Linked DNA regions of Kitasatospora fiedleri. The main gene of each other region encodes a partner of the protein of the gene in region 2 in a complex. Links are inferred from orthologs where the notes say so. Each region holds a gene or a part of one and is shown on either strand. Other genes may lie near its edges. The genes, in order: mfd and uvrA.

The links.
Region 1: the proteins of uvrA (region 2) and mfd are in contact, whole or in part, in a crystal structure (PDB 4DFC), measured with the Escherichia coli proteins. The link is inferred for Kitasatospora fiedleri from one-to-one orthologs.

The regions. Positions count from the first base shown.
Region 1 is NZ_OX419519.1:4,649,071-4,653,492, reverse strand. Bases 274-4,394 are described here. They hold mfd (transcription-repair coupling factor), read right to left. Parts: upstream 4,083-4,394; coding sequence 474-4,082; downstream 274-473. Also shown: QMQ26_RS21515 (SurA N-terminal domain-containing protein), read right to left, coding at 1-269. UniProt on the Escherichia coli protein: Couples transcription and DNA repair by recognizing RNA polymerase (RNAP) stalled at DNA lesions. Mediates ATP-dependent release of RNAP and its truncated transcript from the DNA, and recruitment of nucleotide excision repair machinery to the damaged site.
Region 2 is NZ_OX419519.1:5,603,172-5,606,878, forward strand. Bases 224-3,629 are described here. They hold uvrA (excinuclease ABC subunit UvrA), read left to right. Parts: upstream 224-549; coding sequence 550-3,429; downstream 3,430-3,629. Other genes in these bases: QMQ26_RS25510 (maleylpyruvate isomerase family mycothiol-dependent enzyme), read right to left, coding at 224-297; QMQ26_RS25520 (Rieske (2Fe-2S) protein), read left to right, coding at 3,553-3,629. In the rest of the region: more of QMQ26_RS25510, read right to left, coding at 1-223; more of QMQ26_RS25520, read left to right, coding at 3,630-3,707. UniProt on the Escherichia coli protein: The UvrABC repair system catalyzes the recognition and processing of DNA lesions. UvrA is an ATPase and a DNA-binding protein. A damage recognition complex composed of 2 UvrA and 2 UvrB subunits scans DNA for abnormalities.

The DNA.
Region 1 (4,422 bases), 950 kb from region 2 along the record:
GCCCGGGCGACCACCTTGCCGAGCACCAGGTCGGAGACGGCGTGCCGGGCCAGGCCGGGCTGCTCCTCGGTGGCGGCCCCGTCCTGCGCGGCGCCGTCCCGGACGGCGGCGACCCGGGCCTCGACCTGGGCGATGCTGATCCGGTCGCCGCCGACCACGGCGGCGGCCCCCTGGTGCGCCGGTGCCCCGCCGCAGGCGGTGAGCGCGGCGGCGGCGACCGCGACGCCGAGGGCGGCCCGCAGTCGGCGGGGGGAGCTGGTGCGGATCACTGGGGCCTCCTGGGCGGTGGAGCGCGGTCCGGTGGTGCTCTGCGTACGTGGCTGGGACGAAGAATATTGAGCCCCGCCCCCGGGGGCCAGACCCCCGCACCCGCCGGGCGCGGCGCTCGCTCGCGCCCGGTACGGGCCGGGGGCGCCGGGGGACGCCGTCCGGCCGTCCTCCGGCGCCCCCGCGGGCGCTGCGCGATCGCCGCGTCAGCGCTTGAGGTCCTCGAACATGGTGCTCAGGAACTCGGCGCACCAGGAGAGCAGTTCCCGCCCGACCAGCGGCTTGCCGCCGATCCGGCCGCCGCTGCCGGGGCGCGGCACCAGCAGTTGCCGGGCGGCGGACTTGATCTGGGTGCGCGGGTAGAGCCGGTTGAGCCGCAGTTGCTGGGACTCCCGCAGGTCGACCGGGCCGAAGCGGACGAAGGTGCCCTGGAGGGTGATGTCGCCGATGCCGCAGCGCCGGGCGAACAGCCGCAGTCCGGCCACCAGCAGCAGGTTCTCCACCGGTTCGGGCAGCTTGCCGTAGCGGTCGGTCAGCTCCTCGCGGACCTGCGCGATGTCGTCCTCCGAGTTGACCGCCGCGATCGAGCGGTACGCCTGGAGGCGCAGCCGCTCCCCCGGCGCGTAGTCGTGCGGGACGTGCGCGTCCACCGGGAGTTCGATCTTCACCTCCAGCGGCTCCTCCTCCGGCTCGCCGCCGCCCGCCTCCAGCGCGTCGCGGAACTCGGCCACCGCCTCGCCGACCATCCGCATGTAGAGGTCGAAGCCGACGCCCGCGATGTGCCCGGACTGCTCGCCGCCGAGCAGGTTGCCCGCGCCGCGGATCTCCAGGTCCTTCATCGCGACGTACATGCCCGCGCCCATCTCGGTGTGCTGGGCGATGGTGGCGAGGCGCTCGTGCGCGGTCTCGGTGAGCGGCTTCTCCGGCGGGTACAGCATGTAGGCGTAGCCGCGCTCGCGGCCGCGGCCGACCCGGCCGCGCAGCTGGTGCAGCTGGGAGAGGCCGAAGGTGTCGCCGCGCTCCACGATCAGGGTGTTGGCGTTGGAGATGTCGATGCCGGACTCCACGATGGTGGTGGAGACCAGGACGTCGAACTCCTTCTCCCAGAAGTCGACGACGACCTTCTCCAGCTGGTTCTCCCCCATCTGTCCGTGCGCGGTGGCCACCCGGGCCTCCGGCACCAGGTCCTTCAGCCGGGCGGCCGCCTTGTCGATCGACTCGACCCGGTTGTGGATGTAGAACACCTGGCCCTCGCGCAGGAGTTCGCGCCGGATCGCGGCGGCGATCTGCTTCTCGTCGTACGGGCCGACGAAGGTCAGCACCGGGTGCCGCTCCTCCGGCGGGGTGGTGATGGTGGACATCTCGCGGATGCCGGTGACCGCCATCTCCAGGGTGCGCGGGATCGGGGTGGCGGACATGGTCAGCACGTCGACGTTGGCCCGCAGCTTCTTCAGCTGCTCCTTGTGCTCGACGCCGAAGCGCTGCTCCTCGTCGACGATGACCAGGCCCAGGTCCTTGAACCTGGTCTCCGAGGAGAACAGCCGGTGGGTGCCGATCACCACGTCCACCGAGCCCTCGAACAGGCCCTCCAGCACGGCCTTCGCCTCGGTGTCGGTCTGGAACCGGGACAGCGCCTTCACGGTGACCGGGAAGTTGGCGTACCGCTCCGCGAAGGTCGAGAAGTGCTGCTGCACCAGCAGCGTGGTCGGCACCAGCACGGCGACCTGCTTGCCGTCCTGGACGGCCTTGAAGGCGGCGCGCACCGCGATCTCGGTCTTGCCGTAGCCGACGTCGCCGCAGATCAGCCGGTCCATCGGGACGGACTTCTCCATGTCGGCCTTGACCTCGCCGATGGTGGTCAGCTGGTCGGGCGTCTCCGCGTACGGGAAGGCGTCCTCCAGTTCGCGCTGCCAGGGCGTGTCCGGGCCGAAGGCGTGGCCGGGGGCCGCCATCCGGGCCGAGTACAGCTTGATCAGGTCGGCGGCGATCTCCTTGACCGCCTTCTTGGCCCGCTGCTTGGTCTTCGCCCAGTCCGCGCCGCCCAGGCGGTGCAGCGTCGGGGCCTCGCCGCCGACGTACTTGGTGACCTGGTCGAGCTGGTCGGTCGGCACGAACAGCCGGTCGCCGGGGTGACCGCGCTTGGCGGGCGCGTACTCCAGCACCAGGTACTCGCGGGTCGCGCCCTGGACGGTGCGCTGCACCATCTCCACGTACCGGCCGACGCCGTGCTGCTCGTGCACCACGTAGTCGCCGGCCGCCAGCGCCAGCGGGTCGATCGCGTTGCGGCGGCGGGACGGCATCCGGCGCATGTCCTTGGTGGAGGACCGCTGGCCGGAGAGGTCGGTCTCGGTGATGACGGTGAGCTTCAGCTCCTCGTCGACGAAGCCGTGCTCGATCGAGCCGCAGGAGACGTACACCACGTCCCGGGTCGGGGCCTCGGCGAGGTCGGCGACCAGGCGGGCCGCGATGCCCTCGTTGCCGAGCACCTCGGCCAGCCGGGAGGCCGGGCCGTGGCCCTCGGTGACCATCACCACCCGCCAGTCGTCGGCGAGGCGGTCCTTGGCGTCGGCGATCGCCCGCGCGGTGTCGCCGCGGTACGCCTCGACGGCGTGCATGCCCAGGGTGAGGGTGTCCGCATCGAATTCGAGCATGTCGGAGACCGTGGAGTCACTGGTCGCGAACGGGCTGACCGACCACCACGGCAGGCCGATCCCGGCGGCGTGCTCGCGGACGTCCGCCAGCGACCGGAGCGAGGCGGCCGAGACGTCGATCGCCTCCAGGTCGATCGGGCGGTCGGCGCCCGCCGCGGCGGCCACCCAGGACGCGGCCAGGAACTCCTGGCTGGTGGCGACCAGGTCGGCGGCCCGGGTGCGGACCCGCTCCGGGTCGCAGACCACGGCGATCGAGCCGGCCGGCAGCACGTCCAGCAGCAGCTCCATGTCGTCCACCAGCACCGGGGCCAGCGACTCCATGCCCTCGACCGCGATGCCCTGCGCGATCTTGTCCAGGATCTCGCCCAGCTCGGGGTGGGCGGCGGCCAGGTCGGCGGCCCGCGCGCGCACCTGGTCGGTCAGCAGCAGCTCCCGGCAGGGCGGCGCCCACAGGCCGTGCTCGGCGACCTCCAGGGACCGCTGGTCGGCGACCTTGAAGTAGCGGATCTCCTCGACGTCGTCGCCCCAGAACTCCACCCGCAGCGGGTGCTCCTCGGTCGGTGGGAAGACGTCCAGGATGCCGCCGCGCACCGCGAACTCGCCGCGCTTCTCGACCAGTTCGACCCGGGCGTAGGCGGCGGCCGCCAGCCCGCGGGCCACCTCGTCCAGGTCGTGCTGCTCGCCGCGCCGCAGCGCCACCGGCTCCAGCTCGGCCAGCCCCTTGACCTGCGGCTGGAGCACGCTGCGCACCGGCGCCACCACCACCTGCACCGGCCCGGCCGCCGGGTCGTCGGCGCGCGGGTGGACGATCCGGCGCAGCACGGCGAGGCGGCGGCCGACGGTGTCCGAGCGCGGGGAGAGCCGCTCGTGCGGCAGCGTCTCCCAGGCCGGGAAGTCGGCGACCGCGTCGGGCGGCAGCAGCGAGCGCAGCGAGGCCGCGAGGTCCTCGGCCTCCCGGCCGGTGGCGGTCACGGCCAGCACCGGCCGGCCGCTCCCGCCGGCGCGGGCGGCCAGCGACCGGGCCAGCGCCGCGATCGCGAACGGCCGGGCGGCGGGCGGCCCGACCAGGTCGAGGTGCTGCCTGTGCCCCGTGGCCGCCGCCTCGATCGCCTCGGCGAGGGCGGCGTCCCGTACGACGACATCCAGCAGTCCGGACAGGCTCATACGTCAGTTTCTCCACGACGGGGAGTGGCCCGGCACAGGAGACGGCCGGGCAGCGCGACAGGCCCGGAACGCGGTGCGCCCGGGGGGTGTCCAGCCTACGCCGCGCCGCCGCCGCGCACGCGGCGCGGCGTCCCGACGGCGGCGGCGGGGCGACTCACCGGTATCCGGTCCGGCTCGTCCAGAGATCATGCGGCCGACACACTGCTGTCACTGTGCGTCCATGGTCACCGCGCACCATGGATGTCAGCGCAGGCCGCATCCAACCGTGGGGGATGGCTGTGGAAGCGCGATCGCACCTCGATGGGGGTCGGGAGTGCGAAGGCCGGGCGGCCCTGGGTGG
Region 2 (3,707 bases):
CGGGCGTCCGGCCCCGGCCTCGATGTCGGCGTCCCGCGTCTCCGGGGTGGCGTACTGCGGGACCTGCCGCCCGGTGCGGGCGCCGGTGAGCAGGTTGACCAGGGAGTCCGCGTTGCGGGCGAGGTGGGTCAGCAGGTGCCCGCGGGTCCAGCCGGACAGCGCGGAGGGTTCGAACACCGCCGCGGGCTCCAGCTCGGCGAGGGTGTGCAGCAGCAGGTCGGTGCTCTCCGCGGTGGCCCGCAGCCGCTCGGCTGCGGCGGCCGCGGCGGTGGTGGCCGCGGTGGTGGCGTCGCTCATCGGGCATGGCCTTTCGACGGTCGGGAAAACGGGTCGAGGCGGTGCGGTGCGGGCACCGGGGCGTTGCCCGGGCCGGTTGTCAGTCGTTGACGCTACCGTCGAGCGCGGGTGCCGTTCACCCGTCCGGGTGGCCCCGGCCGACCGGCTCAGATTCGAACGAATGAGCCAGTACGCTGGCGGGCGCATCCTGGAAGAAGCACGAAGAAGCACATCTCCCTCCTCCCTTCGACCCGGAGAAAGGCGCCAGTAGCAGTGGCAGACCGCCTCGTCGTCCGTGGTGCACGTGAGCACAACCTCAAGAACGTCTCGCTCGACCTGCCCAGGGACTCCCTCATCGTCTTCACGGGCCTCTCCGGGTCCGGCAAGTCCTCCCTCGCCTTCGACACGATCTTCGCCGAGGGCCAGCGGCGCTACGTCGAGTCGCTGTCCTCGTACGCCCGGCAGTTCCTCGGGCAGATGGACAAGCCGGACGTGGACTTCATCGAGGGCCTCTCCCCGGCCGTCTCGATCGACCAGAAGTCCACCAGCCGCAACCCCCGTTCCACCGTCGGCACCATCACCGAGGTGTACGACTACCTGCGCCTGCTGTTCGCCCGGATCGGCAAGCCGCACTGCCCGCACTGCGGGCGCCCGATCGCCCGGCAGTCGCCGCAGGCCATCGTCGACAAGGTGCTGGAGCTGCCCGAGGGCACCCGGTTCCAGGTGCTCAGCCCGGTGGTCCGGGAGCGCAAGGGCGAGTTCGTCGACCTCTTCGCCGATCTCCAGTCCAAGGGCTACGCCCGGGCCCGGGTGGACGGGCAGACCGTCCAGCTGACCGAGCCGCCGGTGCTCAAGAAGCAGGAGAAGCACACCGTCGAGGTGGTCATCGACCGCCTCACCGTGAAGGCGGGCGCCAAGCGCCGGCTCACCGACTCGGTGGAGACCGCGCTCAAGCTGGCCGGCGGCATGGTGGTGCTCGACTTCGTCGACCTGGCGGAGGACGACCCCGAGCGCGAGAAGATGTTCTCGGAGCACCTCTACTGCCCGTACGACGACGTCTCCTTCGAGGAGCTGGAGCCGCGCTCCTTCTCCTTCAACTCCCCGTTCGGCGCCTGCCCGGACTGCTCGGGCCTGGGCAACCGGATGGAGGTCGACCCGGAGCTGCTCGTCCCCGACGAGGAGAAGTCGCTCGACGAGGGCGCCATCCACCCCTGGTCGCAGGGCGCCACCAAGGAGTACTTCCAGCGGCTGGTCAACGCGCTGGCCGGCGAGCTCGGCTTCCGCACCGACATCCCGTGGGCCGGGCTGCCGGTCCGGGCCCGCAAGGCGCTGCTGTACGGCCACAAGACCCAGGTCGAGGTCCGCTACCGCAACCGCTACGGCCGCGAGCGCTCCTACACCACCGCCTTCGAGGGTGTCGTCCCGTTCGTGACGCGCCGGCACTCCGAGTCGGAGAGCGACGCCGGGCGCGAGCGCTTCGAGGGCTACATGCGCGAGGTGCCCTGCCCGACCTGCAAGGGCACCCGGCTCAAGCCGGTGGTGCTGGCCGTCACGGTGATGGAGAAGTCCATCGCCGAGGTCTCCGCGATGTCGATCAGCGACTGCGCGGACTTCCTGGGTGCGCTGCGGCTGGACCGCCGGGACAAGCAGATCGCCGAGCGGGTGCTCAAGGAGGTGCTGGAGCGGCTGCGCTTCCTGGTGGACGTCGGCCTCGACTACCTCTCGCTCAACCGCGCCGCCGGCACCCTCTCCGGCGGCGAGGCCCAGCGCATCCGGCTGGCCACCCAGATCGGCTCCGGCCTGGTCGGCGTGCTGTACGTGCTGGACGAGCCGTCCATCGGCCTGCACCAGCGCGACAACCACCGGCTGATCGAGACCCTGGTCCGGCTGCGCGACATCGGCAACACGCTGATCGTCGTCGAGCACGACGAGGACACCATCAAGACCGCCGACTGGATCGTCGACATCGGCCCCGGCGCCGGCGAGCACGGCGGCAAGGTGGTGCACTCCGGCTCGCTGGAGGAGCTGCTGGCCAACGACGAGTCGCTGACCGGCCAGTACCTGTCGGGCAAGCGCGCCATCCCGATCCCGGCGACCCGCCGCCCGCGCGACAAGAAGCGCCAGCTGGTGGTGCACGGCGCCCGCGAGCACAACCTCAAGGACGTCACGGTCGCCTTCCCGCTGGGCACCTTCACCGCCGTCACCGGCGTCTCCGGCTCCGGCAAGTCCACGCTGGTCAACGACATCCTGTACGCGCACCTGGCCCGCGAGCTGAACGGCGCCCGCAGCGTCCCCGGCCGGCACACCCGGATCACCGGCACCGACCTGGTCGACAAGGTGGTGCACGTCGACCAGTCGCCGATCGGCCGGACCCCGCGCTCCAACCCGGCCACCTACACCGGCGTCTTCGACCACGTGCGCAAGCTGTTCGCGGAGACCCAGGAGGCCAAGGTCCGCGGCTACCTGCCCGGCCGGTTCTCGTTCAACGTCAAGGGCGGCCGCTGCGAGAACTGCTCCGGCGACGGCACCATCAAGATCGAGATGAACTTCCTGCCGGACGTCTACGTCCCCTGCGAGGTCTGCCACGGCGACCGCTACAACCGGGAGACGCTGGAGGTCCACTACAAGGGCAAGTCCATCGCCGAGGTGCTGAACATGCCGATCGAGGAGGGGCTCGACTTCTTCGAGGCCGTCCCCGCGATCGCCCGCCACCTCAGGACGCTCAAGGAGGTCGGCCTCGGCTACGTCCGGCTCGGCCAGCCCGCCACCACCCTCTCCGGCGGCGAGGCCCAGCGGGTCAAGCTCTCCGCCGAGCTCCAGAAGCGCTCCACCGGGCGGACGGTCTACGTCCTGGACGAGCCCACCACCGGCCTGCACTTCGAGGACATCAGCAAGCTGATCAAGGTCCTGGAGGGGCTGGTCGAGAAGGGCAACACCGTCATCGTCATCGAGCACAACCTCGACGTCATCAAGACCGCCGACTGGCTGGTCGACATGGGCCCCGAGGGCGGCTCCGGCGGCGGCAGCGTGGTCATCGAGGGCACCCCGGAGGAGGTCGCGGCCTCCACCGCCAGCCACACCGGCAAGTTCCTGCGCGACATCCTGCCGGGCGTCTCGGACGCGGCGCCCGCCGCCAAGCGGCGCAGGAAGTAGCACCGGGGGCGAGCGAGGACCGCCCGGGGAGCGCAGGTCGCTCCCCGGGCGGTCCGCCGCGCGCGTGCTACGTTGCTCGGCGCCCTTCCCCGCACCGACCCTTCCCCGCACCGAGGAGTCCCGATGCCCGAGCCCACCGCCTCCCGCCGTACCGTCCTGTGCTGCGCGGCCGTCGCGCTCGCCGGGGCCACCGCGGCCGGGTGCTCTTCCGCCGCCCAGGACGACGGCAAGGGCGCGTCCGCCACCGAGGGCGACGGCAAGGGCGCCTCCGCCGTCCC